3 regions of the Janibacter alittae genome follow, and region 3 is predicted to be linked to each of the others. Evidence: riboswitches for the same ligand, from Rfam matches in the RefSeq annotation. Region 3 holds a riboswitch; each other region holds the start of a gene.
The links. A riboswitch is a leader RNA that binds a small molecule or an ion and turns the genes downstream of it on or off. The one in region 3 is predicted to bind S-adenosylmethionine.

Region 1: linked by a shared signal. The riboswitch ahead of V1351_RS15025 (OsmC family protein) and the one ahead of metX (homoserine O-acetyltransferase MetX) in region 3 are both predicted to bind S-adenosylmethionine.
Region 2: linked by a shared signal. The riboswitch ahead of V1351_RS00125 (OsmC family protein) and the one ahead of metX (homoserine O-acetyltransferase MetX) in region 3 are both predicted to bind S-adenosylmethionine.

The regions. Positions count from the first base shown of each region.
Region 1 is NZ_CP144913.1:3,118,735-3,129,105, reverse strand. It holds gene V1351_RS15070 (NAD-dependent succinate-semialdehyde dehydrogenase) at 1-1,259, shown strand, start outside; gene V1351_RS15065 (DUF952 domain-containing protein) at 1,385-1,714, shown strand; gene ybaK (Cys-tRNA(Pro) deacylase) at 1,724-2,230, opposite strand; gene V1351_RS15055 (protein adenylyltransferase SelO) at 2,305-3,765, opposite strand; gene V1351_RS15050 (hypothetical protein) at 3,838-4,500, opposite strand; gene ppk2 (polyphosphate kinase 2) at 4,586-5,476, shown strand; gene V1351_RS15040 (hypothetical protein) at 5,395-6,120, opposite strand; gene V1351_RS15035 (TetR/AcrR family transcriptional regulator) at 6,229-6,882, shown strand; gene V1351_RS15030 (YczE/YyaS/YitT family protein) at 6,922-7,650, shown strand; SAM riboswitch class IV at 7,689-7,803, shown strand; gene V1351_RS15025 (OsmC family protein) at 7,834-8,319, shown strand; gene V1351_RS15020 (SelB C-terminal domain-containing protein) at 8,413-10,263, opposite strand; gene selA (L-seryl-tRNA(Sec) selenium transferase) at 10,260-10,371, opposite strand, start outside.
Region 2 is NZ_CP144913.1:23,565-33,935, forward strand. It holds gene V1351_RS00120 (SDR family NAD(P)-dependent oxidoreductase) at 112-915, shown strand; SAM riboswitch class I at 1,055-1,146, shown strand; gene V1351_RS00125 (OsmC family protein) at 1,389-1,877, shown strand; gene V1351_RS00130 (sodium:solute symporter family protein) at 1,874-3,580, shown strand; gene cmtR (Cd(II)/Pb(II)-sensing metalloregulatory transcriptional regulator CmtR) at 3,684-4,067, shown strand; gene V1351_RS00140 (heavy metal translocating P-type ATPase) at 4,064-6,031, shown strand; gene V1351_RS00145 (aldo/keto reductase) at 6,152-6,997, opposite strand; gene V1351_RS00150 (globin domain-containing protein) at 7,217-8,476, shown strand; gene V1351_RS00155 (DoxX family protein) at 8,513-8,944, opposite strand; gene V1351_RS00160 (crotonase/enoyl-CoA hydratase family protein) at 8,980-9,864, shown strand; gene V1351_RS00165 (NYN domain-containing protein) at 9,876-10,371, opposite strand, start outside.
Region 3 is NZ_CP144913.1:1,187,049-1,197,419, forward strand. It holds gene V1351_RS05725 (hypothetical protein) at 1-644, shown strand, start outside; gene V1351_RS05730 (YkvA family protein) at 684-1,097, shown strand; gene V1351_RS05735 (DUF4192 domain-containing protein) at 1,189-2,328, shown strand; SAM riboswitch class IV at 2,388-2,497, shown strand; gene metX (homoserine O-acetyltransferase MetX) at 2,513-3,655, shown strand; gene V1351_RS05745 (universal stress protein) at 3,768-4,169, shown strand; gene V1351_RS05750 (RNA polymerase sigma factor) at 4,380-6,050, shown strand; gene V1351_RS05755 (DUF3488 and transglutaminase-like domain-containing protein) at 6,123-8,417, opposite strand; gene V1351_RS05760 (DUF58 domain-containing protein) at 8,414-9,622, opposite strand; gene V1351_RS05765 (AAA family ATPase) at 9,626-10,371, opposite strand, start outside.

The DNA of each region.
Region 1 (10,371 bases), 1.4 Mb from region 3:
CCGCGTCTGCGCCCCGGGAGCGCAGCGAGATCCTCACCCGCGCCTACGACCTGCTCATCGAGGAGAGTGAGCGGCTGGCGCTGATCATGACCCTCGAGATGGGCAAGCCCCTGGCCGAGGCCCGCGGTGAGGTCACCTACGCAGCCGAGTTCTTCCGGTGGTTCGCCGAGGAGGCCGTGCGCATCGACGGCGGGTTCATGACGGCGCCCGCCGGCGGGTCACGCTTCCTGGTGTCGAAGGAGCCGGTCGGTCCGTGCATCCTCATCACGCCGTGGAACTTCCCGATGGCCATGGGTACCCGCAAGATCGGCCCGGCCATCGCGGCCGGATGCACCTCGGTGATCAAGCCGGCCTCGCAGACGCCGCTGTCGACGCTCGCGCTCGTCGAGATCCTCGAGCGGGCCGGCCTGCCCAAGGGCGTGGTCAACGTCGTGACGACGAGCAAGACCGACGACGTGATGACTCCGCTGATCCTCGACCCCCGCTCGCGCAAGCTCTCCTTCACCGGGTCCACCCCGGTCGGCAAGCACCTGCTCGAGCTCGCCGCGAAGACGGTCATGCGCACGTCGATGGAGCTCGGTGGCAATGCCCCCTTCATCGTCTTCGACGACGCGGACCTCGACGCCGCCGTCGAGGGGGCGATGCTGGCCAAGATGCGCAACATCGGCCAGGCCTGCACGGCCGCCAACCGGATCCTCGTCCAGCGTCCGGTCGCCGAGGAGTTCTCCCGTCGGCTCACCGAGCGGATGGGTGCGCTCGGGATGGGACGAGGAGTCGAGGAGGGCGTCGTCGTCGGGCCGCTGGTCAACCAGGGGGCGGTCGACAAGGTCGACGAGCTCGTCCGCGACGCCGTCTCGCGCGGTGCCACGGCACAACTCGGGGGCGAGCCGTCCGACCGGGAGGGCTACTTCTACCCGGCCACCGTCCTCACCGGGGTCCCTGCCGACGCCGAGCTCGCCAGCACCGAGATCTTCGGTCCGGTCGCCGCGATCGGCGAGTTCGACACCGAGGAGGAGGCGATCGCACTGGCGAACGACACCCCCTTCGGTCTGGTCTCCTACGTCTTCACCCAGGGCTTGGACCGGGGCTTCCGGGTCAGCCGGGCGCTCGAGGCGGGCATGGTCGGCCTCAACATGGGGGTCGTGTCCAACCCGGCCGCGCCCTTCGGCGGGATCAAGGAGTCCGGTGTCGGCCGCGAGGGTGGTTTCGTCGGGATCGACGAGTTCCTGGAGATGAAGTACATCGGCGTCAAGATGTGAGAGGTCACCTGGGCCCCAGGATTATCGGGTGACCCGTTAATCCCCTGCTTCGCAGGAGTTTGTGACTCCGGTGAAGCAGGGGAAACTCTGGGAAAGCGGTGCAGCTCAGACGGCAGGATGGCGCCATGACACTCCAGCACATCGCCCTCGAGTCCGATTGGCTGCACGCGCAGCAGACGGGCAGCTACCCGGTCTCGACACGGGGGCAGCTCATCGCTGATGTCGGCTTCACGCACTGCAGCTCACCCGAGCAGACGGCGGGGGTCCGGGAGCGGTTCTATACCGACGTGACCGAACCACTGCTCCTGCTCACCCTGGACGAGCCCGCGCTCGTGGCCCACGGCCTCGACGTGCGCTGGGAGCCACCGGCAGCCGGTGTCGACGAACTCTTCCCGCACGTCTACGGCGGCGAGCTGCCGGTGGCCTGCGTGGGCGAGGTGTCCCCCCTTCGCTGAGGCGGCCGGTCAGTCCTTGGCGATGTCGGCGACCGTGGCCGAGGTGAGTGCCACGAGGTCCGAAGGGGGCAGCTCCAGGTCGAGGCCGCGTCGCCCTCCGCTGACGAAGACCGTGGTGTGGAGCCCGGCCGTGGTGTCCACGACCGTGGTCAGGGTGCGCTTCTGTCCGATCGGGCTGATCCCGCCGACGACGTAGCCGGTCGTCCTCTCAGCGAGGGCGGGGTCGGCCATGCTGGCCCTCTTGGCGCCGACCGCGGCCGCCAGCGCCTTGAGGTCGAGCTGCCCGGTTACCGGGACGATGCCCACGACGAGACCGTGGTGCGCGGACAGGTCGGTCTGCGCGAGGAGGGTCTTGTACACCCGCTCCGGCGCGACACCGATCGCCTCGGCCGCCTCCAGCCCGTAGGACTGCGCCGCCGGGTCGTGCTCGTAGGGGTGCTCGGTGAACTCGACGCCGGCCGCCGCCAGCGCTCGCACAGCGGGTGTGGCTCCACCGGCCCTGCTCCTCCTGCCCATGGGGACAGCCTGCCCCACCAGCGGTGGGAAGGGGGCCCTTTCGAGCGGGGTCGGCCGCGGGGTGGCTCGGCGGGTCAGGTCCCGCAGTAGGTGACGTAGCCGTGGGTGAAGTCTGAGTCGGCGGGCTCGGCGTAGCGCTCTCGCCCCTCCTGCTCCACGAAGGGTGAGCCGGTCACCTCCAGGAGCTGCGCGAAGGGGGCGAGGTCCCCCGCGTGGGCCGCGGCGAGGGCCTCCTCGACGAGATGGTTGCGGGGGATGTGGATCGGGTTGGTCCCGTCCATGAGCGCGTGGCGGGACCCGACCGGCTCTCCTTCGCTCTCGAGGCGGTCCAGCCACCGCTTCCGCCACTGCTGCCAGCGCGGCACGTCCTCGATGCGGTCCAGGGTCGGCGTCGGCTCCTGGCGCAGCACCCGGGCCAGGTCCCGGAAGAGATTCGTGAAGTCCAGCGTCTCCTCCTTCGCGATCATCAGCACGTCCTCGACGAGCTCGCGGTCCTCGGTCCCCACCCGGACGAGCCCGAGCTTGGGCCGGAAGGCGTCCAACCACGCTTCTTCGTGGATCCCGGCGAAGGCCTGGACGCGCTCCTGCGCCTCGGTCATGAGCGCATCCGGCTCGCCCTCGGCCAGCGGCAGCAGGCACTCGGCCAAGCGGGCCAGCCCCCACATCGCCATCGCCGGCTGCGCGGAGTAGCGGTAGCGCCCCATGGCGTCCACGCTGCTGAAGAAGGTCGCCGGGTCGTAGGCGTCGAGGAAGGCGCACGGACCGTAGTCGATCGTCTCGCCCGAGAGGGTCATGTTGTCGGTGTTCATCACGCCGTGGATGAAGCCCAGGGACATCCACCGCGCGACGAGCCTGGCCTGGCGCTCGACGACCGCGGACAGCAGGGCCATCGGGTCGTGCTGTGCCAGATCGGGGTAGTGGCGGGCGCGGACGTACTCGACGGTGTCGGCGAGCTGCTCGCGGCTGCCCCGGGTGGCGAGGAGCACGAGGGTGCCGATGCGCAGGTGCGAGGAGGCGACCCGGGTGAGCACGGCACCGGGGAGCGGCCGCTCGCGCTGCACTCGCTCGCCGGTCGCCACGGCCGCCAGGGCCCGGGTCGTCGGGACACCGACCGCGTGCATGAACTCCGCGACGAGGTACTCCCGCAGCACCGGGCCGGTGACCGCGCGTCCGTCACCCGCCCGGGAGAAGGGGGTGCGTCCCGACCCCTTGAGTGCGAGGTCCCGGCGTCGGCCGCGGGTGTCGACGACTTCGCCGAGCAGGTGCGCGCGGCCGTCGCCGAGCACCGGGGTGAGCTGCCCGAACTGGTGCCCGGCGTAGGCCTGGGCAATCGGCTCGGAGCCCTCGGCGAGGGCGTTGCCCGCGAGGACCGCCACCCCCTCCGGCGAGCGGAGGCCGCCGGAGTCGAGGCCGAGCTCGACGGCGAGGTCCTCGTTGAGCGCGAGCAACTCGGGAGATCGCACCGGGACCGGGTCGACCCGCGCCCCGAGCCAGCCGAGGTCGCGGACGTAGGTGTTGTCAAAGGGCCACCTCATGCATCCACCTTCGCACGCGCGGACAACGCTGGCCTCACGCCCGGGGACGCCGCCGCGCCGGTCGGGGCCGGGTCACGCGTGCTCGGCCGTGTAGCTCAACTTGAGCTGGCCCTTCTTGGTGCGCACGCGAGTGATCTCGATGTCGGTGAGGTCCCCCGTGGTGCGCACGTGGGTGCCACCGCACGGGTCGGTCTGCAGACCCTCGATCGTGACCCTGCGTACTCCGTCCGCGTCGACCTCGGCGGCATAGGGCAGGTCGGCGGCGACGAGCTCGAGGGCCCGGTCGAGGACGGCCGCGATCAGCGACGCCTTGGCCTCCTCCCCGTCCGGGAGGGTTCCACCGTCCACGTCATACAGCAGGAAGGCCTGGCCCGGGGTGTGACTCAGCCCGACGTTGACGAAGCCGAGCGGCAGGACGCAGGCATCGAGGAGGTGCCCCGCGGAGTGGAGTGCCGCATGACGGCGCCGTACCTCGGGGTCGATCGCCACGTGTACCGGGTCACCGACGGCGGGGAGCGTGCCCTCGGGGTGCAGCCAGACGGCCCCGGGGTCCTTGCTCACGGAGACCGGTCGCGAGTCCACGGTGGCGACGTCGTCGGGCTGACCACCCCCCTTCGGGTGGACGATGCCGTCGCGCACGGCGATGCCGGGCGCCGGCTCCTCGCACACCTCGATGACCTCGGTCTCGACCTCGAAGAGGTAGGTGTCCTCCCAGTACCTGCGGTGCTGCTCCATGACGCCATTGAAGCAGGACCGTCAGGGCGCCACCCGATGGCGCGACGGACACCCGCGCGTCACCCGGGCGTGGTATTGATCGTTCATGCAGCAGAACCTCCGCGAGTACATCGACCGGCTGGTGGCCGAGGGCTACACCGTCCGCGACGACCAGGGGGACGACCCGCAGCTCATCGCGCCGGACGGCAAGGCCGTGGAGACGTGGCGGGAGAACTATCCCTACGAGACGCTGATGACGCGCAACGACTACGACGTCGAGAAGTACCTGCTGCAGATCGAGCTGCTGAAGTTCCAGTACTGGGTGCAGGACACCGGCAGGAAGTTCGTCGTCCTCTTCGAGGGGCGCGATGCCGCTGGCAAGGGCGGGACCATCAAGCGCTTCACCGAGCACCTCAATCCCCGCGGTGCCCGGGTGGTCGCGCTGACCAGGCCCAGCGAGCGCGAGGAGGGGCAGTGGTACTTCCAGCGCTACATCCAGCACCTGCCGACCAGCGGCGAGATCGTCCTCTTCGACCGGTCCTGGTACAACCGCGCCGGCGTGGAGCGGGTGATGGGCTTTTGCACCGACGAGGAGTACGAGACCTTCATGGACCAGGCGCCCAGGGTCGAGCGGATGCTCGCCGAGGCCGGGGTGCACGTGACCAAGCTGTGGTTCTCGGTGACCCAGCAGGAGCAGCGCACCCGCTTCGCCATCCGGCAGATCGACCCGGTGCGTCGGTGGAAGCTCTCGCCCATCGACCTGGAGAGCCTCGACAAGTGGGACGCCTACACCGGGGCCAAGGAGGCGATGTTCGAGCGGACCGACACCAAGCGCGCCCCGTGGATGGTCATCAAGTCCAACGACAAGAAGCGTGGCCGGATCAACGCGATGCGCTTCTTCCTCAACCAGTTCGACTACGAGGGCAAGGACCCCTCGATCGTCTTCGCCCCGGACGCGCAGGTCGTCGCGCGAGGAAAGAAGGTCGTCGGTGACTGAGCCCGGGTCGTCGGCGCCCGCCACGCACTGACCGCCAGGAGCAGGGCGGCGGCCGCGTAGACCAGGCCGAAGGCCATCCGTCCCGTCGGTGGCAGGTAGAACTGCGGCAGGACGAGCGCCGCGGTCAGCGCGAGGGGCCACCCGGCCCAGGTGGGGCCGGTCCACCGACCGGCCCGCACGGCACCGTGCCATGCCAGTGCCGTGGCCAGGGCGGACACCGCGAGCAGCGCCAGCCCGAGCCCGAAGCTGGTCAGCGCGGCGGGGTGGTTGCGTACCTGGTCGACGAGCGACAGCGCCTGTGGATCGGATGGCCCGAGTCGGCCGATGGCGTGCAGGGCAAAGGTCTCTGCACCGAAGTAGGGCAGGACCAGGACCGCTCCGGCCAGACCGCTCCAGCGGGCTAGCCGGGTCGTGGTGGTCGACAGCAGGTCGTTGATCCGCAGGCCGACGCGGGCCAGCTGCACCAGGGACAGCGCTCCGGCGAGGTGGGCGACGACCCACCACGAGCTGGCGAAGGCCGCGGCAGCCTGCGGTGTCGTCGCCGAACCACCGTCGCCGTAGGGGCGCAGCAACAGGTAGGCGGCCATGAGCAGGCCGGATGCTGCGGCCGGCATGGCGAGGTGTCGGGTGGTCGTCGGTCGCATCGTCGTCGTCCCTTCATGTGAGAGAGCGGTGCTCTCGTATTTGTGGAGTATGGATGACGGTGCGACTCCTGGCAAGAGCAGTGCTCTCGGTTGTGTCATCATCGGTGCATGGGCGGAGTCAGGGAGCAGTCGCGAGAGCGCACCAGGGCGGCGATCCTCGCGGCAGCACGCGCGGAGATCGCATCACGCGGTGGAGGAGGCCTGTCCATGCGTGCGGTCGCGCGCGAGGTCGGCATGGTCTCCTCGGCCGTCTACCGGTACTTCCCCACGCGGGAGGCGCTGCTCACCGCGATGATCGTCGAGAGCTACTACGGGCTGGCCGCGGCCCTGGGCGAGGTGCGGGCGCGACGACCCGACAGGCGTTGGAAGGCTCTCGGCCACGCCTTTCGTGGCTGGGCCGTCGCCAACCCGCACGAGTTCCAGCTGGTCTACGGCACCCCGATCCCGGGCTACGTCGCTCCTGCGGAGACCGTCCCGGCCGCCGAGGCCGTGGCAGTCCACTTCCTCCAGGCGGCGAAGGGGGCCGAGGTCGCCTCCTTCTCCCATCGAGGGTTGGTCCGCCAGGTGGTCGGGCTCGCGGACGTCGGTGGCGCCACCGGCAGCGGCGCGGCCGCCGTGCTCGCCGAGCTGGCGGCGCTCGTCGGTTTCGTCTCCCTGGAGCTCGCCGGCCACTTCGTCGGGACGGTCGATCCCGCTGACCACCTCTACGCGGCGCTCCTCCATCGGCAGGTCGACACCCTCGCTCTCGTCCGCGTGGGGTGAGCATGCTCCGTGCGGCCGCAGGTGCCGCGCGGTCGACCGATGGCGCAGACTGTGGCCGTGTCCACTCCCGAGCCCTCACCGCGCACCGCCCGTGCACCCCGTCGTCGCCAAGAGCTCGCCGACATCGGCCCGCTCGCGCAGCTGCGTGCCGGACGGCTGGCCCTGCGGCTCCCGCTGCTGCTCGTCGGGCTCTTCCTCTACGGGGCGTCGATGGCGATGGTCATCCGCGCCACGCTCGGGCAGATCCCGTGGGATGTGCTGCACGTCGGAGTCTCGAAGCACGTCCCACTGAGCTTCGGCACGATCGTCATCGGGGTCTCCCTGCTGGTCCTCCTCGGATGGATCCCGCTGCGCCAGAAGCCGGGCATCGGCACGATCGGCAATGCCCTGCTCATCGGGCCCTCCGCCGACATCGTGCTGTCCGTCCTGGAGCCGCCGGAGGATCTCGGCTGGCGGGTCGCGCTCCTCCTGGGCGGGGTGGTCCTCAACGGCATCGCCACCGGCATGTACATCGGCTCGCAGTTCGGCCCCGGCCCGCGTGACGGCCTGATGACCGGCCTCGCGCGGGTCACCGGTGGTTCGCTGCGGGTGGTGCGCACCGGTATCGAGGTCAGCGTCGTGGTCGTCGGCTGGTTCCTCGGCGGCGTCGTCGGCATCGGCACGGTGCTCTACGCGGTCGCGATCGGTCCGCTCGCGCAGCTCTTCCTCCCGCTCTTCACCGTCGACCTGCGGGTGCCGCGTCCGGATGGCGGACCCACCGAAACATAACTGGACATTATGTCTTCACCTATGTGAGGTTATGTCTTGGTCATGAGTCCCAGCGCGAAGCCCCGGCTGGCTGGGCGGCAACCCTCCACCCTCGGTGGGGTGCCCCGGGTGAGGACCTGGACGCGTGCCGACCGGCCGCGTCAAGCGCGGGTTCACCAGAGCCCTGGACGAAAGAGTCATGCCATGAGCCAGACGATCGACGACACCGCAATCAGCCCGAACCGCCTGACCACCTCGGTCACCGGCGCCCTGAAGCGCGGCACCGCCACCGAGGTCACCCTCTCGGCGCGACAGCACACCTTCACCATCGACGAGCCGGCCGGGCTCGGCGGGACCGACCTGGGCGCCAACCCGGTCGAGCACCTCCTGGCCGCGCTCGCCTCGTGCACCGTCATCACCTACCAGGTGTGGGCGGAGAAGTTGGGCCTCACGCTCGACGGCGTCGATGTGGCACTCACCGGCGACATCGACCTGAACGGCTTCTTCGGCACCGGCGAGGGGGTCCGCGCCGGCTTCCAGGGCATTGACCTGGCCGTCACCCTGACCGGCCCGGAGAGCGACGCGTCCTACCGCCGTCTCGAGGAGGCCGTGGCCACGCACTGCCCCGTCGCGGACAACCTCACCAACGGTGTCCCCGTGCGCACGACGCTCGAGCTGGCCCCCGTCTGAGCGACCCGGCTCCGTCCCGGCAGGGGAGCCAGCCGCACCTCGTGTGGCTAGCAGCACGCGCTGCTGGCCACACGACGCCAGCACGTCGCAGGGTCAGCGCACGACCTCGCGCAGACTGCCGTCGACCCGTCGGGTCCACCCGCGGGAGTCGAGGTGCTCCATGAGCGGTACCGCGACGCGCCGGGTGGTCCCGAGGGCCTGCCGTGCGGCGCTGAGCGTGAAGGGCTGCTCCAGTCCGGCCAGCACCCGCATCGCGCGTGCCGGCCCGTCGGGCAGCAGCACGACGTCGTCGGGCAACCGCAGGATCCGCCCCAACCGCTCGGCCGCGGCGAGCTGGGTGGTTCCCAGCCCGAGGTCGGCCAGCTCACGGCGCTCCGGGGTGACGAAGGGGGTCTGCCGCAGCTTCTCCTCCACGGCCCGGATGCCGGCCTCGGCCTCGCCGAGGCCGGCGGCGCGGGGGGCATGGACGCGACCGTCGGTGATCGACAGTCCGGCGATCGTGACCAGGTGACGCACGAGGTCCCCCGCAGGGGGGTGGATCTCGTGCGGCAGGTTGCCGCCGTGGTCCCGCGTGCGCAGGTGGACCGGCAACCTCAGTGCTCGGGCCGCCTCGGCCACGGTGATTCCCGCACTCAGCGGCTGCCGGCGGTGGTGCTCGGTGATGTGGTCGACGAGCCGCTCGCGCCAGGTCGACAGGGCCGTGCTGTCGACCCACCACCGACCCACCGCGACGGCGTCGGTGGGTGACCCGGTCCCGAGCTGCTCCAGGAGCGCGGAGTGCTCAGCGCTGCGCGTGCGAACGCGCACGTCGGCGAGCGAGTGGTCGCTCGCCGCGGTGACGAGGGCATCACCCCGGGCGGCGGCGGCCCCGCGACGGTGCAAGGGCAGCGGGTCGACGTCCAGCACCCGCACCGACCACAGTCGTCGGCTACCGGGATCACGCAGGATCGCACGGTCTCCCACGCGCCAGGGCAGGTCCGCGTCAGCGGTCAGGCGTGCAGCGCCCGTGCCGAGCGGGCGTACGTGGACGCTCACGTCCGCGGACCCGACGTGCAGCGTCGCCACCTCGGGTGACGCGCCTCCGTCGCCGGGGGAGCCCCCTTCGTCCCCGTCGACGGGGACCAGCGCGACGTCCACGACACGGGCGAGCGGGAAGGCTCCCGGCGTCAGCAGCGCGACCGAGCGGGAGACGTCGTCGGTGCGGCGCAGGTTGACCGCGACCCGGGAGACCGGGCCGACCTCGTCGCGCGCGCTGTCCTGGCTGTGCAGTCCGCGCACGGTCACCTCGCGGGTGGTGCCGTGGTCGAGGAGGGTCAGCCGGTCACCGCTGTGCAGGGTGCCCGCGCCGAGGGTGCCGGTGACCACGGTGCCCGCCCCGGAGATCGTGAAGGAGCGGTCGCCCCACAACCGCACCGGCGCGTCGGGGTCGGGCGGTGGCATCCGGGTGACGAGCGCGTCCAGTCCGCTGCGCACCGCGTCCAGACCGTCACCGGTCACGGCCGAGACCTCGTAGGCCGGCACGTCGAGCCCGGCAGCCGCGAGGCGACGCGAGGCCTGCGAGCGCACCCGCGCCCGCCGGCCGGCCTCGGCGAGGTCGCACCGGGTGAGCACGAGCAGCCCGTCGGTGATCCCGAGAGCCTGCACCGCCGCGAGGTGCTCCCTGCTCTGCTCCTGCCACCCCTGGTCCGCGGCGACGACGAAGACCACCGTCGGTGCCGGACCGAGCCCCGAGAGCATCGTCCCGACGAACCGCTGGTGCCCCGGCACGTCGACGAAGGCCACCTCGGTCCCGCCCGGCAGAGTCGTCCACGCGTAGCCGAGCTCGATGGTCAGGCCGCGCTTGCGCTCCTGGACGAGCCGGTCCGGGTCGCGCCCGGTGAGTGCCCGCACGAGGGTGGACTTGCCGTGGTCGACGTGCCCGGCCGTGGCCAGCACCCGCCTCACGAAGGGAGCCCTTCTCCGCTCCCGGCCCCGTCGCCGGGGACGTCGGGCACATCACCGAGGGCGGCTCGCACCGCTGCCCCGACGTCGGCGTCGCGGTCGGCGGGGATG
Region 2 (10,371 bases), 1.2 Mb from region 3:
ACAGGACCGGGAAGCCGACTGATCGTAGAGTGCAAGCATGCGTCTGGAGCCAGCTCCAACGCCATCAGCCTGCTAGACAGTCCGGTAGGTCGACCAGGGGAAGGACCTGACATGGGCCGACTAGATGGACAGGTTGCGGTGATCACCGGCGCAGCAAGCGGAATCGGCCGCGCCGCAGCGGACCTCTTCGCGGCCGAGGGCGCAGCCGTCGTGCTTGGCGACTTGCGTGAGGAGGACGCAGTCAACGCGGCAGCTGAGATCACCGATGCCGGAGGCAGCGCCATGGGAGTGGCCGTCGACGCCATGGAGGAGGACTCCCTGGCAGGGCTGATCGATGCTGCCGTCTGCCGTTTCGGGCGACTCGATGTCATGTGCAATCACGTCGGTGGGAGCAACCCCGCACGTGACGTGGACGTGGTGGGCTTGGACATGGATGAGTTCGATCGGGTAATGCGGCTCAACGTCCGCAGTGCGATCGTCGGCTGTCGGCTGGCCATTCCACACCTGGCGCGGGCTGGTGGAGGATCGATCATCAACACGGCGTCGGTCGGAGGGTTGAACGGCGACTTCGTCCAGATCGCCTACGGGACCGCCAAGGCCGCAGTGATCCGGCTGACGCAGTATGTCGCCACCCAGTACGGCCACCAGAACATTCGTTGCAACGCGATTGCTCCCGGCGCAGTGATGACGCCGGCCTTGGCCAACAACCTGCCAGCCGAGATGATCGAGGGGATCCGCACCCACAACGCTCTACCGTTCATCGGTGACCCGGTAGATGTGGCGCACACGATGCTCTTCCTCGCCTCGTCCGAGTCGCGGTACATCACCGGTCAGGTGCTTGTTGTCGATGGTGGCATGACCAGCCACCACCCGATCGCCGAGATTCGCCGTCCGACGGACGCGAAGGGGACCTGACCGCGAAGAGGCCGTCGGGCGACGCCTGCGGGCTCTGCGCGGTGCTGTTCGGTTGCCGTGGTCTGAGGTCGCTCCCGGGGGTGGGTCCACGTTCAGTCAGGTGGTCGGACACGCGGCCACGGAGATGCTACGTTGGTCCCGCCTATCCAGAGCAGCCGAGAGACCTGGCTCGACGACGCTGCAGCAACCCCCCACATCGGGTGCGGGTGCTACCGCCGGGACCGATGGAGGATCGATGTTCTGTGCACCGTCATGGCGTGCCGTTGCGGACCACGCCAGCCTGCTCGTCGCCCGCCGGCACATCGACCTGTGCCGGGTGACGGCCGACCGCTGTCGAATGCGCACTGAGCGCGGCTGACCCTTCGCCGCGCCCTCCTCCCCCGAGCGTCCACCGCGCTCACCCCCCTTCCTTGTCGGTGCCAAGGGATCCCTCTGGCGCCACGACGTCCTTGGAGTTCACCGTGCCCACACCCATGTCCTCGTCCCCCTCCACCACGCAGTCCACGCCGGCCCAGCTGAAGCGGGTTCGCGCCCGCAGCATCTGGGAGGGGGCGATGCGCGCCCGTCACCAGGTACGCAAGTTCGCTGCCTTCGAGACCGCCGAGCCCGTCCCGGTCGGTGGCGACGACAGCTCCCCGAGCCCCATGGAGTACGTGGTGGCGGCCCTCGGGGGGTGTCTGGCCGTGGTGGCCGAAACCGTCGCCGCCGAGCAGGAACTCGGGCTCACCGCACTGGAGATCGATACCCAGGCGACCATGGACACCCGCGGCTTCCTCGGGACCGCGGATGTCAGCCCCCACTTCCGGGAGGTGGTGGTGCGGGCCCGCTTCGGCCTGTCCGACCCCTCCGCACTCCCCGCACTGCAACGTGAGGTCGAACGCCGCTGCCCCGCGTTCAACCTGGTCAAGGACGCCGGTGTGCCGGTCACCCTCGACTGGTCGGTGACGGGGGGCCCGCGATGACCACCGTCGGTGCGTGGACGATCGGCTTGGCCCTCACCTACACCCTCTTCCTCGTCGGTGCCGGACGCGTCGCCAAGCGCCGCGAGTCGGCCGGTCGGGACTTCTTCGCCGGAGGTCGGCGGTTCCGGCCGATCACGGTCGCCTTCTGCATCACCGGCCTGTTCTCGGGCTCGTCGTTCATCGCCATCCTGGAGCTGAGCTACCACACCGGTGTGTCCGCCCTCTGGTACGGCGTCGCGGAGTCGGTACAGATCCTGCTCATCGCGGGGCTGCTCGTCGTGCCCCTGCGCGAGCGGATGGTCGTGACCATCTCGGGCCTCATCGGCGAACGCTTCGGTCGGCTCGCGCTGGGCGTGGGGGGAGCCATCACCGCGTTCACCTTTCCGATGTGGTCGGTCGCCACCGCGATCGCCTTCGCCTCGGCGCTGCACGCCTTCACCGGTCTGTCGATCCAGGTGGCGATCGTGGGCACGGCGCTGCTTCTCCTGTTCTACCTGTGGTCCGGCGGCATGTGGTCCATCGCGTTCACCCAGACGGCCAACTGCGTGGTCTTCACCCTGATGCTCGCCCTGGGCGCCACCGCGTTCCTGATCGATCCCGGAGTGGGCGGGCTGAGGGAGCTGGCAGCATCGCGCCCGGAGATGCTCGACTGGTCAGGGGTCGGACTGCCGCTGGTGGTCGCGTGGTTCGGAACCTTCGTGGTCAACGTCATCCTCGCCCAGGCGGCGCTGCAGATGGCCCTGTCCTGCCGCACGCCCGAGGCGGGTCGCCGCGGTCTGGTGTATGCCGTCGGCTTCGGGGTGCCCTTCATCCTGCTGGGGGTGGTGTGCGGTCTGGCGGCAGCCCTCGTGGTGCCCGGCGAGGCGCTCGGTCTCGTCGGGGTGCCGCTCTACATCGCTCAGGTGCTGCCCGCCCCGCTGGCGGCGGTGTTCTTCCTCGGCATCTGGGCCTGTGCCCTGGGCTGGGGCGGGCCGTGCCAGTTCTCCGGAGCCACCAGCCTGGGCCGGGACGTCGGCCGGGCCCTTCGGCCCGGGGCGACCGAGGAGGACATGGTGCGCTATACCCGCTGGTCGCTGGTCCTGCTCACCGCTCTGATGATCGCTTTCGGCTTCCTGCGTGCCGAGCAGTCGGCCTGGTGGAACGTGTTGGCATGGACGCTGCGCAACGGTGCCACCCTCGCCCCGGTCCTCGCCGCACTCTTCTGGCCGCTGGCCACGCGACGCGCCGTGGTCGCGGCGATGATCGTCGGCTTCGGCACCGGGCTGGCCTGGTACCAGCTCGGTGGGTGGCAGCCCGACCAGTTCCATCTCGGGGTCCATCCGGTGTGGGTGGGGATGAGCGTCAACCTCCTCGTCATGGTGGTGGTCACGCTGCTGGAGTCCCGGGGCGAGTGGGCCCTGCCCCTGGTCGGTGAACGCCGCCACCTCCGCGGACTCGGCACGGTGACGGCCGCGGTGGCGGTGGGCCTGATCACGCTGATCGCCTGGGACTGGCTCCAGGCTCACGGCCTGGGTGGACTGACCGGGTTCGCCACCGTGGCCCTGGCATCCGCAGCGGCCTTCCAGCTGATCACCCCGCGTCCCACCACCAGCCTCCCAGCGGACTCGCACCCGGGTAGTGGCCCCGGTCGTCACCCCGGCGACGACGAGGAGGCCGTGGGCCGAGCCCGGCCGGTGTCAGGCGGTGTCCCGGCAGGCCCATGAGGTGGTGGGCATTGGCGCGTGTCCTCGACGATGTCGCCGTCCGGGCGAAGACCCGGACGGCGGCATGCCGCGGCGGGGGTGGCCCGGGTTGTATGGTCAGCACATGCTGAACAGTGCCTCACGCCTCGACGTGATCAACCGGCTGGGTCGGGCGATGGCGGACCCGTCCCGAGCTCGGATCCTGCTGATGCTGCTGCACGAGGCGGGCTACCCGGCCCAGCTGGCTCGTGATCTCGATCTGAGTCGACCCAACGTCTCCAACCATCTGGCCTGCCTGCGTGGTTGCGGGATCGTCGTGGCCGCACCGGAAGGGCGTCGCACCCGCTACGAGATCGCCGACGTACACCTGACGCGGGCCCTGGAGTCGCTGCTGGAGGTGGTCCTGGCGGTCGAGGACGGGAACCCCTGCACGGACGAGGACTGCGATCTGCCGCTGTGCTGTGGCAGCACCTCCACTGCCCTGCCGGATGCGCAGGTCATGCGATGAGCGATGCGTGCTGTGGCGGTGGCGACGAGGTCGTGACCGAGGAGCTCGCGCCGTGGTGGCGTGACCGCGCACTGCTCCTGCCGGCGACGGCAGGGGTGCTCTGGGTGACGGGCCTGCTGCTGGGCCGGGCCGGCGCCGGCAGCCTGGCCACGGTTGCCCACGCGGTCGGTCTGGCCGCAGGTGCGTGGACCTTCGCCCCGAGCGCGGTGCGCCGTCTGGTCGGCGGATCGGGGGGCGGCCGCCTGGGCGTCGGCCTGCTCATGACGATCGCCGGCACGGGCGCGGTGCTGCTGGGGCACGTGGGCGAGGCCGCCGCGCTGGCCTTCCTGTTCTCGATCGCCGAGACGCTCGAGGACCGCGCGATGGACCGCGCACGGCACGGCTTGCGCGCGCTGCTCAGCCTGATCCCCGAGACCACGGTCGTGTCACGACCGGCAGGTGAAGAGCGGATCCCGGCCGAGCAGGTCCGCCGCGACGACGTCCTCGTCGTCGGGGCCGGCGACCGCGTCAGCACGGATGGTGTCGTCACGGTCGGGCACTCGTGGCTGGACACGTCGGCGATCACCGGCGAGTCGATCCCGGTCGAGGTCTCTCCCGGTGACACGGTGGCGGCCGGGTCGGTCAACACCTCGGGCACGCTGCGCATCACGGCGGTCGCCGATGGCCGCGACAACTCCCTGACGCGGATGGTCGAGCTGGTCGAGCAGGCGCATGCGGACAAGGGCGAGCGCGCCCGGTTGGCCGATCGGATCGCCCGACCACTGGTGCCCCTGGTGCTGCTCGCTGCCGCGCTCGTTGCCGCCTTCGGCTTCGTCGTGGGCGACCCGCAGACCTGGGTGGAGCGTGCCCTGGTCGTGCTGGTCGCAGCCTCTCCCTGCGCGTTGGCGATCGCGGTCCCGGTCACGGTGATCTCGGCGATCGGCTCCGCCAGCAGGTTCGGGGTGATCATCACCTCCGGAGCGGCCTTCGAGCAGCTCGGCACGATCCGCACGGTCGCCTTCGACAAGACCGGCACCCTCACCCGCAACGATCCCGAGGTGGTGGCCGTCCACGCGGCCCCCGGCCACACCGACACCGAGATCTCGGCCCTGGCGGCCGCACTCGAGGCCGCGAGCAGCCACCCCTTGGCGGCGGCCGTGGTCGCCGCCTCACCCGACCGGCCGGAGGCCGACGATGTCCAGGAGCACGCCGGCCACGGATTGACCGGAACGGTGGCCGGGCGTCGGGTGCGCGTGGGCAGCCCCGGCTGGATCAGCCCGGGTGGCCTGACCGAGCAGGCCGAGGCGATGGCCGACCAGGGGATGAGCCTCGTGGTCGTCGAGGTCGACGACCGGACCTGCGGCCTGATCGGTATCCGCGACGAGCTGCGCCCCGAGGCAGCCGAGGCGATCGCTACCCTGCACCACCAGGGGATGTCCACCGTGATGTTGACGGGCGACAACACCCGCGCCGCGCACGCCTTGGCGGCGCAGGCCGGCATCCGCGACGTCCGCGCCGAGAGCCTTCCCCGGGACAAGGCCGATCACGTCCGACGCGCGATGGCCAGCAGCCCGACGGCGATGATCGGCGACGGCATCAACGATGCTCCCGCGTTGGCTTCCGCAACCGTGGGCATCGCCATGGGTGCCGGTGGCTCCGCCGCGGCGGTCGAGTCCGCGGACGTCGCCTTCACCGGGCGCGACCTGCGGCTGCTTCCCCAGGCCCTTGCTCATGCCCGCCAAGGGCGGGCCATCATGACCCAGAACGTCCTTCTCTCGGTGGCGCTGATCGCGATCCTCTTCCCGCTGGCCCTGTTCGGGGTACTGGGGCTGGCGGCAGTCGTCCTGATCCACGAGGTCGCCGAGGTCGTCGTCATCGGGAACGGTCTGCGCGCGGTCCGCGCCCAAGGCCAGTCCCGGCGTGGGGACGAGGACGGCCCGCGCCAGCACCTCTCGACGGTCGGCACCGGGCGAGCACGCGTCTGAGAGCGCTCGTCGCCGTGATCGTGGCGGTCCTCGCCATGGCATCACCACCGGGTGGTCGAGGAAACCCTCGCCGTGGACACTCCACGGCGAGGGTTTGCTCGTATCGGCGAACGCGTCGGGTCAGTCGGGCACGACGTTCATCTCGTCCGGGTTCGGGCCCCGGCGCCCGTCCTCGCCCTTGTCCAGGTTGCTGACCGCGGTCATCTGCTCGTCGGTCAGCTCGAAGTCGAAGATGGCGAAGTTGGCCTGGATGCGGCCGGGAGTCACCGACTTGGGGAAGATGATGTCGCCCCGCTGCAGCTGCCAGCGCAGCACCACCTGGGCGGGCGTGCGCTCGACGTCTCCGGCGATGCCCACCAGGACCGGGTCGTCCAGGACGGCGCCCTGCGCGATCGGGGACCATGACTCGACCTGCGCACCGTGTCGCCGGGTGGCCTCGCGGGCGACGTCATTGGTGAAGTACGGGTGCACCTCGATCTGGTTGACCGCCGGGACCTCACCCGTCTCGGAGACGATCCGGTCCAGGTGGTCCGGCTGGAAGTTCGAGACCCCCACCGAGGTGGCCAGCCCGGCCTCCCGCATCTCGAGCAGCGCGCGCCAGGTGGAGACGTAGTCCCCGTCGTGGACCTGCGGCAACGGCCAGTGGATGAGGAAGAGGTCGACATGGTCCAGCCCGAGCAGCTCCAGCGACTCGCGCAACGAGCGCTTGGCGTCCTCGGGCAGGTGGTTGTTGTTGTTCAGCTTGGTGGTGATGTACAGGTCCTCGCGGGCCAGTCCGGACTCGGCGATCGCCTCGCCCACGCCCTTCTCGTTGCCGTACATCTGGGCGGTGTCGATGTGCCGGTAGCCGGCCTCGAAGGCCGTCAGCACCGCCTCCTTGGTGTCCTCGGGCGGGATCTGGAAGACCCCGAAGCCGAGCTGCGGGATGGTGGTGTCGTCGTTGAGCTTCAGCGTCGGAACAGTCATTGCCACGTCAGCGTCGAGCGGTGCGGGTCCTATTCCGCCATCGTGACGACCGGTCGGGTGGTGCGCCCGCCTTGCACCGGCGGCAGGTGACCCTCCAGCATTAAACACGAGTGATTTGGTGTTTAAGGATGGTCGGCGCGAGACTGGCCACCCGACGCCGGGACGGCCGCTCCACAGGGGAGGTGGCCGGGCGGAGGGAGCCGGAGACACGTGCGTGGCGTGTCCCGACAGGAGGTACTGGTGCTGTCCGAGACCGCTGCTGCAACCGTGCGCGCGACCCTGCCGGTGATCGGCTCGACGATCGGCGAGATCACCCCGATCTTCTACCGACGGATGTTCGCCGCCCATCCCGAGCTGGAGCGCGACCTGTTCAACCGGGGCAATCAGGCCCAGGGGGACCAGCAGCGCGCGCTCGCCGGGGCGATCGTGGCCTACGCGACGCTCCTGGTCAGCCAGGAGAGGGCGGACGTGGACTCCCTGCTGGCCCGGATCGCGCACAAGCACGCGTCACTGGGGATCGCCCCGGACCAGTACCCGATCGTGCACCGGCACCTCTTCGAGGCCATCGGCGAGGTCCTCGGCGATGCCGCCACCCCGGAGGTCGTCGCTGCCTGGGACGAGGTCTACTGGGACATGGCGCACGCGCTCATCCGGATCGAGAAGGGCCTGTACGCCGGCTTCGGGGTCTCCCCGCAGGAGGTCTGGCAGGACCTCGTCGTCGTCGAGCGGCGCCAGGAGTCCCCCGACACCGTCTCCTTCCGGGTCGGTCGTCGCGATGGTGGCGAGCTGGCGCAGGCCCGCCCGGGGCAGTACGTCTCCGTACAGGTCACCCTGCCCGACGGCGCACAGCAGATCCGCCAGTACAGCCTGACCCGTGCGCCCCGGCGCACGACCTGGGGCTTCACGGTCAAGGCCGTCCCGGAGACCGAGGGGGACGGTGTTGCGGTGCCCGCCGGCGAGGTGTCGAACTTCCTGCACGACAACCTCTTCGAGGGCGACTCGATCCGCTGCTCCCTCCCCTTCGGCGATCTCGTCCTCGAGGACGGCCGCGACCCGCTGCTGCTCGTCTCCGCCGGTATCGGGTGCACCCCGGTCATCGGCATGCTGCACCATCTCGTGCGGACGGAGAGCGACCGGGCCGTCACGGTCCTGCACGCCGACCGTTCACCGGCCCGGCACCCGCACCGGCAGGAACTGGCGGAGCTCGTCGACCGGCTCGAGGGCGGCCGGCTGCACCACTGGTACGAGGACCTCGGCGCGCGGCCGGCCACCGAGACCGTCCGGCGCGGTCTGATCGACCTCGACGCCGCGGACATCGATCCCGACGCGCAGGTGTACCTCTGCGGTCCGCTGCCCTTCATGGCGGTCGTGCGCGAACGCCTCGCCGAGCGCGGCGTGCCCGAGTCGCACGTGCACTACGAGGTCTTCGGCCCGGACACCTGGGTGCCGCACGCCCTGCCGCAGCCGGCGACCGCCTGAGCACGAGCGAAGGGGGGTGCCCACCCGGCGCCGCGGTCACCGCCCGCGGTGGCCGGGCAGCGCCCCCCTTCGCCACTGGCCGATCGCATCAGTGGCCCACAGCGCCCAGACGACCAGGACCGGCTGGAAGAACAGCCGGACGACCCGTCCTCGGTCGGTGTCGAGGCCGAAGGCGTCCCGGTGCTCGGTCAGCTGCGCGATGTTGCCCGGCAGGACCGCGACGAAGAGGACCGCGGCGGCCAGCCCCACGACAGCCCGGTACGGCTGCCGCCAGGTCACGACCAGGGCCACCCCGAAGGCGATCTCGACCACTCCCGAGGCGAGGACGACGGTGTCCGCCTCCAGCGGCACCCACGGCGGCACCTGGGCCTGGAACTCGCGTCTGGCGAAGGACAGGTGGCCGGTGCCGGTGAAGACCAGCGCGGCCCCCAGCACGGCCTGGGCGATCGATCTCAGGGATGCCTTCATCTGCTGACCGTACGCGGATGCGGCAGAGTCGGGCCATGACCTACACGACGATCAGCCACGACCTCGACGACGGCGTCCTCACCGTCACCCTCGACCGGCCGGACGAGCTCAACTCCTTCACCGTGACGATGGCCGAGGAGCTCGAGCGCACCTTCCGCGAGGTCAACGACGACGACGCGGTCCGCGCGGTCATCGTCACCGGGGCCGGTCGGGCCTTCTGCGCCGGCATGGACCTCACCGCCGACGGCAACGTCTTCGGCCTGGACGAGACCAGGGACCCGGGGCTCGCCGACATGGACGACCTCGACGACGAGACCCTGCGCGGGGTGCGTGACACCGGGGGCCGCGTCACCCTGGCGATCCACGACTGCCGCAAGCCGGTCATCGCGGCGATCAACGGCGCCGCGGTCGGCATCGGCGCGACGATGACCCTGGCCATGGATGCCCGGCTCGTCTCCACGAAGGCCCGCATCGGCTTCGTCTTCGGCCGGATCGGGATCGTCCCCGAGGCGGCCTCGTCGTGGTTCCTGCCGCGGATCGTCGGGCTGCCGACGGCCCTGGACCTCGTGCTGTCCGCCGACATCCTCGACGCGGACGCCGCCGTCGCGGCCGGGGTGGCCACCGGCCCGCACGAGAGCGACGACGTGCTGGGTGCGGCCCGCGCGCTCGCCGACCGCTGGACGAAGGGCAGGTCCCCGGTCGCGGTCGCCCTCGCCCGGCAGATGCTGCGCCGCAACGCCGCCCAGAGCCACCCGGTCGAGGCGCACCGGGTCGATTCGCTCGCGATGTTCCACACGAGCATCGGCGACGGGAAGGAGGGGGTGGCGGCCTTCCTCGGCAAGCGCGCCCCCGAGTTCACCAGCCGGACGTCACGGATGCCGGCCTTCTACGACGAGTGGATCGCGCGGGACGAGGGGTGACCCCCTTCGCCTCAGATGAACTCGAACGGGTCGAACTCGTCGATCTCGATGACCCGAACGCGCGGCAGGCGGCTGGTGAAGGCCGCGATGTCGTACTCGAGGTCGAAGAACTCCACGCCCGGCACGTCCCGCAGACCGCCCGCCATGAACTCGCCGAACCCGACGATGCCCAGGCGGCGTCCCTCGTCCTCGGCCAGCTTCTCCATCTGCGGGGTGAAGTCGTTGTCGTGGCTGACCAGCATGACGTCTGCATCACGCTCGAGGAGCGCCCGGGCAGTGCGTTGGATCGCGATGTCGACGACCTTGCCCTCGCCGCGCAGCGGCACCGGCCGGTAGCCCATCGCCAGCAGCGCCTGCACGAAGGACGCGGGCAGGTCACCCGCGACGGCGAGGAAGAACAGCCCCTTGACCGGCTGGCCCCACGCGGCCTCGGTGTACTCCAGGAGCGTGTTCCAGCGCGGGCGCTCCTCCGGCTGTGGGCGACGCCCCAGGACGGAGACCCCCAGC
Region 3 (10,371 bases):
GTGCCAACGGCGCGGTCGTCCATCTCGTGCAGCAGCTGCTCGACGTCGGCATCGAGGGATGCGGTCGCTTCGACTCGGCCGTCGCGGTCGGTGACGCCGCCCTGCTGAAGTCCGGCGGCAACGCCGAGCGGGCCATCGACCGGATCGTCGCCGACCACATCAAGCTCGCCGGTGCCAGCGGTTTCATCACCAATCTCGGCGGCTTCGCCACGATGGTCGTCGCGCTCCCGGCCAACGTCTTCGGCTTCTACGTCCTCGCCACGCGCATGGCCGCGGCCGTCGCCCACGTGCGCGGCCATGACCTGGCCCGCGGCGAGGTGCGCTCGGCCGCCCTGCTCAGCCTCGTCGGCGCCGACGCGCAGGACCTGCTGGCCAAGGCCGGGATGGCCGTCCCGAGCGGCCGCCTGGCCGGCTTCGCGTCGCAGCAGCTGTCCGGCCCGGCGCTGATGATGGTCAACAAGGCCGTCGGCTTCCGCATCCTCAGCCGGACGGGCAGGGGGGTCTTCGCCCGGTTCGGCAAGGCCGTGCCGCTCGTCGGCGGTGCCGTCGGTGCGGGGATGGACGTGTGGCTGCTCAAGCAGCTCGCCGACCACGTGCGTGAGGAGTTCCCGCCCGCCGACGAGGGACGCGCCGTGACCGGCTGAGGAGTAGCCTGCTGGTGTCCGCCACCCGGAGGTGACCCGATGCCCGTCGGCCCCAGCACGTACCGAGCTGCCCGCCTCGCCCACGCCCTGCGCGAGGCATCCGCGACCCCGGGAGCCCCGAGCCTGTGGGCGCGGATGCGCGCCGTCCCACGGATGGTCCGGGCCGTGCGGTCGGGGCAGTACACCGGCCTGACCTCGACGCGGCTGATGATGCTGCTCGCCGGGATCGGGTACGTCGTCTCGCCGATCGACCTCGTCCCCGAGGGCCTCCTGCTCGTGGTCGGCCTCGTCGACGACGTCCTCGTCATCGGGTGGGTTGCCACCGTGCTCCTGCGCGAGACGGAGGACTTCATCGTCTGGGAGCGGGACGCCGCCGCGTGGGCGGCACAGCACGGCCGGGATCACGCCGACCGTGGGGCGCGGACGGTGCCCTCCTACGTCGTCCCGGACTGACCGGCTCCACAGCCGGAGCGACCGCCGGCGCTCATCCACAGGCGGCGAAGGGGGCCTGCCCCCGGCTGGTGCTCCGCGGCAGATTCGGGGCATGACAACGACAGTTCGCCCCCGTGACCCTGCCGAGCTCGCCGTGCTGCTCCCGTACCAACTCGGTTACCACCCCGGACCCTCGGTCGTCGTGACCGTCCTGCACGACAAGCGGCTGGGGCTCGTCCAGCGCCATGACCTACACACCGACCCTGACGAGTGCCGTGACGCTGCCCGGCAGGCGATGGCGATCGTCGCCCGCGAGGCGGCGACCGCGGTGATCGTCATCGCCCACGAGGACGGTGTCGGGGACTCGGACCCCTTGTCGGAGGCCATGCTCGAGGCCGCTGTGGCAGAAGGACTCCACGTCCACGAGCGGGTCGTGGTGCGTGACGGCCGGTGGTACTCGCCCGACTGCCGGCAGAGCTGCTGCCCCGAGGGCGGGCAGCCCCTCCCGCGGCCGGAGGACGTGCCGGCGATCGCGGCCTTCGTCCACGCCGGTGTCGCGCCCCTGCCCAGCCGCGAGGCGATCGTCGCGGGAGTGCTGCCCGAGCGGGACGAGGAGCGGGCCCGCTCCGTCAGCCTGCGCCTTGCCTCGCTCGGGTACACCGGCAGCACGCAGATTTTCGGTGGTGGGCCGACCCGTCCCCCGGTGCACTGGCTGGACCGGGGCGAGGACGTCCTCGCGTGGTGGACCCTGCTTCTCGACCCGCGTCCGGACGCCATGGCCGTCGAGCTGTTCGGTGACGAGGCGCTGGCGTGGCTGGCGGCCTCGCTCCACGACGTGATCTGGCGGGACGCCCTCATGGGCATCCTGTGCCCGGGAGCGATGCCGATGGCCGAGAGCGTGGGTCCGGAGACCGACGCCGCGATGCTCGCCGCGCGGTGGTGCCCGTGGCTCACCGACGACGACGGGCCGGACGCCTCGCCCCAGCAGTGGCACGAGGAGGTGCTCGCCGTGCGCTCACGTCTGATCGAGCTGACCCGACTGCTGCCGTCGGGGGCGACGCCGCCGGTCCTGACCCTGGTCGCCCACCTCGCCTGGTGGGTGGGGGACGGGACGATCGCCGGCATCTGCCTGCAGCGGGCGCTCGAGATCGACCCGGACCACCGCCTCGCCGAACTGATGCTGCGTCTGCTCTCCGCAGGGGTGCGGCCCTGGGACCGACCCGGCGGCCCGGTCGCGGGGGAGGCCGCCTGAGGGTCCGGTGTGCGGACCCCACTCGATCCTCGTCGCCTCAATGGCTATGGTTGGGGACAGGTCATGAGTGCCAGCGTCAAGCCCCGGCTTGCTGGCCGGCAACCCTCCTCGCGACGGGGTGCCCCGGGTGATGACCAGGCTGCACCGTGGGGGTGTGGCAAGGCGAGCCCCGGGAGTCCTCGACATGAGCGTGACCACCAGGCCCCCGACGTCCTCGGGTTCCTGGCGAGACGGAGACCACCCCGGCCGCCGGAAGTTCGTCACCATCGGTGACCTCGACCTCGAGTCCGGCGACCGGTTGCCCGATGTGGTCCTCGCCTACGAGACGTGGGGTCGACTCAACGAGGCCCGCGACAACGCGATCCTCGTCGAGCACGCCCTCACCGGAGACAGCCACGTCGTCGGGCCGGCCGGTCCCGGCCACCCGACGGCCGGCTGGTGGCCCGACCTCATCGGCTCCGGTGCGCCACTGGACACCGACGAGCTCTTCGTGGTCGCGATCAATGTCCTCGGTGGGTGCCAGGGCAGCACCGGCCCCGGCGCCCCGGCCGCCGACGGTCGGGCGTGGGGGAGCCGATTCCCCCGGGTGAGCATCCGCGACCAGGTCAGCGCCGAGGCGAGACTGGCCGACGAGCTGGGTATCCGGACGTGGCACACCGTCATCGGTGGGTCCATGGGCGGCATGCGCACCCTCGAGTGGGTCGCGAGCTATCCCGACCGCGTCGCCACCGCGGTGGCACTGGCGACGAGCGGCTACGCGACGGCCGAGCAGATCGGCTGGAGCCAGGCGCAGATCCTCGCGATCCGCAACGACCCGTGGTTCGCGGGCGGCGACTACTACGACCAGCCGCAGGGGCCCGAGGTCGGCCTGGGCATCGCCCGGCGCATCGCGCACATCACCTACCGCAGCGAGCCCGAGCTGCACCAGCGCTTCGACCGCGACGTGCGGGACGAGCCCGCCGGGGACAACGGTCGACCGCGCTACGCCGTCGAGAGCTACCTCGACCACCACGGCGGCAAGCTCGCCGGTCGCTTCGACGCCAACTCCTACGCCGTGCTGTCCGAGGCGATGAACTCCCACGACCTCGCCCGCGGACGCGAGGATCTGCGCGAGGCCCTCGCCCCCTTCGCCGGCCGTCTGATCGTGGCCCCGGTCGACTCCGACCGGCTCTACCCGCCGCGCCTGTCCGAGGAACTCGCCGAGGCCAAGCCGGGCGCCGAGCTGGTGACGATCACCTCCGTGGTGGGCCATGACGGGTTCCTCACGGAGGTGGACCAGGTTGCCGACCTGCTGCGGTCCGTCGTGGTCGCGCCAGGCAGGCGCTGACCCCACGCAACCGATCGTCGCCACGCCATTGCCCGCGTGAGACAGGTCACGCAGTGGCGGTGTAGCGTTCGGCCAAGATCTCCCATCAGCGAGTTGTCCCGAGGAGCAGAAGATGATCGTCGTCGGATACGTGTCGACCAAGGAGGGCGAGGCCGCGCTCGAGCGAGCCTTCGAGGAGTGCAAGCTGCGCAATGAGCCGCTCACCGTCATCCACTCCGATCGCGGCGGTGCCGGTCTCAGCGGCGACGCGGCCCGCAAGAACGACAGCGACCTGCGCCGTGTCGGGGCCCGCCTCGAGGACGCCGACGTCAAGGGTGAGGTCCGCGGGCTCGTGCGTGGCAAGGAGCCGGCCGAGGACCTCATCGCCGTTGCCGAGGAGACCGACGCATCGCTGATCATCATCGGCCTGCGTCGCCGCACGCCCGTCGGCAAGCTGATCCTCGGCTCCAACGCGCAGCGTGTCCTGCTCGACGCGCCGTGCGACGTGCTCGCCGTGAAGGCGGCCGCCCGCTGAGCGATGGACTCCACCCCGGCCGGGGCGCTTCCCCGCGGGAGGCGCCCCGGCCGCATATGCCCTCGGGGCGACCCTCGTGTACACCTTCACGGGGGCGACGTTTTATAATGGTGACCGAGCCCAACGCACAGCGTCCGGGCAAGTCGGGACACCGGGGACACGCCACCTCCGAAGTGCCCCGGCGGAATCCGCCGTGACGAAAGGTTGTTGGTGACTGCTGTGTCCCCACGGTCCGATGGGGCGCAGGGCTCCCTCCCCAAGGAGTTCTCGCACCCGGCGCTCCAGGAGCTGGTGCGCCAAGGACACACCGCAGGACTGGTCACGCCGGACCAGCTGCAGATTGCATTCAGCGAAGCCAAGATCAGCCCCAGCCGGGGAAAGGCCGTCCTGCGTGCGCTCGACGACCAGGGAATTGAGGTTCAGGTGCCAAAGTCCATAGCCGCGAAGAAGACGGCCAAGAAGGCCCCCGCGAAGAAGGCCGCGGCTGCCAAGAAGACGGAGACGCCGGCGAAGAAGGCGAGTGCCACGAAGGCCGGCACGAGCACGAAGACCGCCGCGAAGAAGACCACGGACGCCCAGGCCGACGAGACGCCCGCGAAGAAGACGAGCGCCACGAAGGCCGCCTCGAAGAAGACCACGGCCACCCCGACGAGCACGAAGGCTGCGGCCAAGAAGACCACCGCGAAGAAGACGGCTGCCACCAAGACGACTGCGGCCGCCGCCGCAGCCCCGCCGAAGAAGGTCGCGCCCGCCAAGCAGGCCGCCGCGAAGAAGGCCGCGGCCAAGAGCGCCGCCTCCAACCCGACGACCACCACGGCCGAGGAGCCCGAAGAGGGCGAGGACGAGGTACTCGGCGAGGACCCCAAGGACACCTCCCGGACCAAGCGTGACGAGACCGACGAGAAGGGCGGCTTCGTCATCAGCAACGATGACGAGGGCGACGCCCCCGCACAGCAGGTCGTCACCGCCGGCGCCACCGCGGACCCGGTCAAGGACTACCTGAAGCAGATCGGCAAGGTCGCCCTGCTCAACGCCGAGCAGGAGGTCGAGCTCGCCAAGCGCATCGAGGCCGGTCTCTTCGCGGAGGAGAAGCTGGCCACCGCCGAGAAGATCGACATGAAGTTCAAGCGCGAGCTTTGGTGGATCTCCCAGGACGGCAAGAACGCGAAGAACCATCTCCTCGAGGCCAACCTGCGTCTCGTCGTCTCACTCGCCAAGCGCTACACCGGTCGCGGGATGCTCTTCCTCGACCTGATCCAGGAGGGCAACCTCGGCCTGATCCGTGCGGTCGAGAAGTTCGACTACACGAAGGGCTACAAGTTCTCCACCTACGCGACGTGGTGGATCCGGCAGGCGATCACCCGCGCGATGGCCGACCAGGCCCGCACCATCCGCATCCCGGTGCACATGGTCGAGGTCATCAACAAGCTCGCTCGCGTGCAGCGCCAGATGCTCCAGGACCTCGGCCGCGAGCCCACCCCGGAAGAGCTGGCCAAGGAGCTGGACATGACCCCGGAGAAGGTCGTCGAGGTCCAGAAGTACGGTCGCGAGCCGATCTCGCTGCACACCCCCCTCGGCGAGGACGGTGACTCCGAGTTCGGTGACCTCATCGAGGACTCCGAGGCGGTCGTGCCGGCCGATGCGGTCAGCTTCACCCTCCTGCAGGAGCAGCTGCACTCGGTCCTGGACACCCTCAGCGAGCGCGAGGCCGGCGTGGTCTCGATGCGCTTCGGCCTGACCGACGGCCAGCCGAAGACCCTCGACGAGATCGGCAAGGTCTACGGGGTCACCCGGGAGCGCATCCGCCAGATCGAGAGCAAGACGATGAGCAAGCTGCGCCACCCGAGCCGTTCGCAGGTCCTGCGCGACTACCTGGACTGAGCACCACCACGACGAAGGGGGTGTCCACCGCGATGGTGGACCCCCCTTCGTCGTGCCCGGAGATCTCGTGGCTCAGCGCCGGCGGGCCGCCTCGGCCAGTCGCTGCGGCAGCGACAGCCAGGCCTCGACACCGGCGCGGGGCCACAGGCTCGCCTTCAGGCGTGAGCTCGTCATCCGTTGCCCGCGGACCTCCCCGACGATCGCGGAGACCTCTGCGCGGATGTCGGGCAGCTGCTGGTCGGGACGACCGTAGCGCGCCCGCTCCACGGTCAGCACGACGTGGTCGAGCTGCTCACGGGTCGGCTCGTCGAGGTAGCCGTGACGGCTGACCCAGTCACCGACGCGGTGTGGTGTGGCCCCCACGGGCGGGCGCAGACCCAGGTCGGCGAGCCGCTCGAGCAGGTCCTGCCACTCCGTCTCGATCCGGGCCGCGGCGTCGTCGGCCGTGGCACGGTCGCGTCGGCGCGCCACCCACGCGCTGACCGGCATGAGACCCAGGGCGGCCACGACGAGCAGGAGGCCGAGCAGCCACGTGCGCCACGGGAAGGTCTCCGCCTCGCCGGGCTGGTCGGTCGCGGTCGGGTCCTGCGGCGTCGGTGACGCCTGCGTCGTCGTGGTGGTCGCGCTCTCGCTCGTGGTCGTCGATTCGTCCGTGGGCTCGACTCCGTCACGCTCGATGGCGATGGAGTACGACGGCACGCTCGCGGCGCGGGCACCCGGGGTCGGCTCGAAGCGCGTCCACCCGACTCCCGGGAAGTACAGCTCCGGCCAGGCGTGGGCGTCGCTCGCGCGGATCACGCGCTCGTCGGTGCCCGACGCCGTGCCGGACAGGAAACCGACGACCACCCGGGCGGGAATGCCGTGGGCCCGTGCGAGCAGGGTCATGGTCGAGGCGAACTGCTGGCAGTAGCCGACCTTCGTCTCGAGGAAGGACAGGATCGGGTCGTCGGGGGATCCCGGGGGGTCGGGGATCTCCAGGTCGTACGTGAACTGCGACCCGCGCAGGTACTCCTGGAACGCCTGGGCCGCTCCCAGGTCGTCGGCATCCTCCGGGACGAGAGAGAGGGCCAGCTCGTGGATCGCCTCGGCCGACGCGGGGTCGAGCGCGAGGTTCTCATCGGTGTACGCACCGGCGTCGGCCGAGGACTGCGACCCGCCCGTGCCGAAGTCCTCCTCCTGCGGGTCCAGCTCGACGTAGGTGCTCGAATAGCTGCTCGGGGTGCGTTGGACCCGGGCGGTCCCGTCGGTGCCGAGCGCCCACGGGATGCCACCGACGTCGACCGTGGTGGGGTGGCGCGGCAGCGCGATCTGCGGGGCGGCCACACCGTTGGCCCCGACGGTGATGGTGCGGTCCTCCCGGGAGATGCTGTCGTCGGCGGCGGGGGCCGGGGCAGGCAGCCGGAAGCCCGCGCGCGGCGGGAGCGCGTCCGAGCGCATCCGCCCGAAGCCGTCCTCGAAGTCCGTGACCACAGCGATCCGCAACGGTTCCGGCGTCGGGTCGTCGGTCGTGTACCGCAGCACCGGTTCCTCGCTCGGCGAGGTGAGGCTGCGCTTGAGGTCGAGCTCGGTCGACAGGCGGATGCCGTCGGTGGAGCGGGCCGATCCGGCACCTCCCGCTCCGAGCCCGTCGAGGACGTAGCGCGTGGGCAGGTGGGGCAGGGCCGCCGGGATCAGCACGGCGCCGGCAAGGCAGACCGCGGTCAGCTGAACGGCCTGCCACCGCGACGATCGTTCGGCGACGTCCGCCACGTCCGAGCCACCTGTCATGCGCGGGACGGCCGTCGTCCACTCCCGCAGCTCCCGGTCGGACTGGAGGGCCACCATCGCCAACCACAGCACGGCACCCACGGCGAACCAGCCCCAGGGCAGGGCGCCGCCGGAGTTGGCCGCGGAGACGAGGAAGAGGGAGAGCAGCGGGAGCCCCGCGACCGAGGGTGCCGCGGCCGTCGCTGCCGACATGTCGACGGCCAGCCCGACGACGACGACGATGATGACGAGCATCACGGTCACCCCGGGACTCTCCGGGGCGGGGGCCGCGTAGGTGGTGATCGTCTCCCGGGCGTCGTGCACGTAGTTGAGCAGACGCGGCACCGTCCTGGCGGTCGGCACGGCCCCGTAGACGGTGGTTCCACCGAGCTGGGTGGCCAGGACGTACGTCGTCCCCACCAGGAGTTGACCGAGGATGGTCACCCCGGCCCGTCGCGTGAGCCGACGCAGCACGATGCCGGTGACCGTGACGAGGAGGACACCGAGCACTGCTGGCGGCAGCCACGCGGAGTCCCTGAAGAATGCCGTCAGCGGCATCGCGACGACGATGGTGGCCATGGCCGCGAGCGACGCGGCGACACCGTGCGTCTGCGAGGTCATCGGTGCGCCGCCCGTCCGACCACCAGCTGCTCCCACAGCCGGGGGAGCTGGTCACCGGGGTGCACGACCGAGCTGTGCCATCCGCCGAGGGCCAGCCGCTGCGCGGTCAGGTCGGCGGCGTCGGTGCTGCCCGAACCGAAACCACCCCGGTCGACGACCAGGGCCAGCCCGTGCGCGGCGCGTGCGGCACACAGCTCGGCGTCCTCCTGGGTGAGCGCGCCGATGACGCAGACGACGATCCCACCACCGTGCTGGGCGAAGTCCTCGAGCGCCTCGACCATGTGCTGCGCCGATGTCCGCTCTGCCGGCTGCACGGCGGCCAGCCGGTCGAGGGCGAGGTCGAGGTTCTCCAGCGGGACGGCTCGCCCGCCCTCGTCGGAGGCGAGGTGCAGGTGGACCTCGAAGCGCTCCCCGAGCAGCAGCGCCGTGATGGACGCGGCGGCGGTGACGGACCACTCGAAGGAACCTCCGTTGCCGGTCCCGGCGTGCACGCAGGCGCGGTCGTCGAGGACGACCAGGGCGCGACGCCGGGTGGGCTCCTCGTCCTGTCGCACCATCGTCTCCCCGGTGCGGGCGGTGGAGCGCCAGTGGATGCGACGCAGGTCGTCGCCGATCCGGTACTCGCGCACCCCGAAGTCGTCCTCGCCGTGCAGCGCCATCCGCGGTGACGACGCCGACTCACCGCCGCTGCCTCCGGGCACGCCCAGGACGGGGAGCAGGGGCAGGGTGCGCGGCAGGACGACGAGCGCGTCGTGGCCCGGGACGGCGACCGAGCGGGTGGTCAGGCCGAAGGGGTCGCTCACGCGCACGGACAGCGGTCCGATGGTGTGGTGGCCGCGCACGTGGGAGCGCACCCGGTAGTGCAGCGCGCGCTCCTCGTCCCGCCGCAGCCGGGGGATCAGCAGGTGCGGCCGGTCGCCCAGGGCGTACGCCAGACCCTCCTCGGCACGCAGCAGGGGGGAGGTGGTCCGGCCGGTGTTGCGGACCGTGAGCGTGACGTCGGCGTGCCCGTCGATCGGGACGCGGGCGGGGGAGAGGGAGCGGCCCGCCTCGAGCGAGACGGGGCGTCGGGTCAGGAGGGAGGCCAGCAGGAGCAGGACGACGAGCAGGGCCCCGATCCTCGTCAGGTCGTGCAGCCCGAGGGCCATGCCGCAGAGGGCGATGAGCGCCCCCGCCCCGACGAAGACGCGTCCACGGAGGGTCATCGGTCAGCGGGGGCCGGGCACTCGCGTGCGGTCCACGATCTCGGCGACGACGTCGGTGGCGGAGTGGCGGGCGAGCCGGGCCTCGCTGCTCAGCAGCAGTCGGTGCTCGAGCACGACGGTGGCCAGCGCCTGGACGTCGTCCGGCAGCACGTGGTCACGTCCGGTGAGGGCGGCGTGTGCGCGAGCGGCCCGCAGCAGGTGCAGGGTGGCGCGGGGCGACGCGCCGAGGCGGATCTGGGAGCTGGTGCGGGTGGCGGCGGCGAGGTCGACGACGTACTGCCGCACGGCGGTGGAGGCGTACACGGTGCGGACGGCGCGCACGAGCCGGACGATCCCCTCGGCGTCGGTCACCGGCTCGAGCCCGTCCAGCGGGGATCGCGCCCCGTGGTGGTCGAGCAGGTCGACCTCGGCGGCGGCCGTCGGGTACCCCACGGACAGGCGGGCCATGAAGCGGTCGCGCTGGGCCTCGGGAAGGGGGTAGGTGCCCTCCATCTCCACCGGGTTCTGCGTGGCCATGATGATGAAGGGGTCGGGGAGCTGGTAGGTGGTCCCGTCGACGGTCACCTGTGCCTCCTCCATGCACTCCAGGAGGGCCGACTGCGCCTTGGGCGAGGCACGGTTGATCTCGTCACCGACGACGACGTTGGCGAAGACGGCTCCGGGGCGGAACTCGAAGTGCCGGGACTCCTGGTTGTAGATGCTCACGCCGGTGATGTCGCTCGGCAGCAGGTCCGGGGTGAACTGCACCC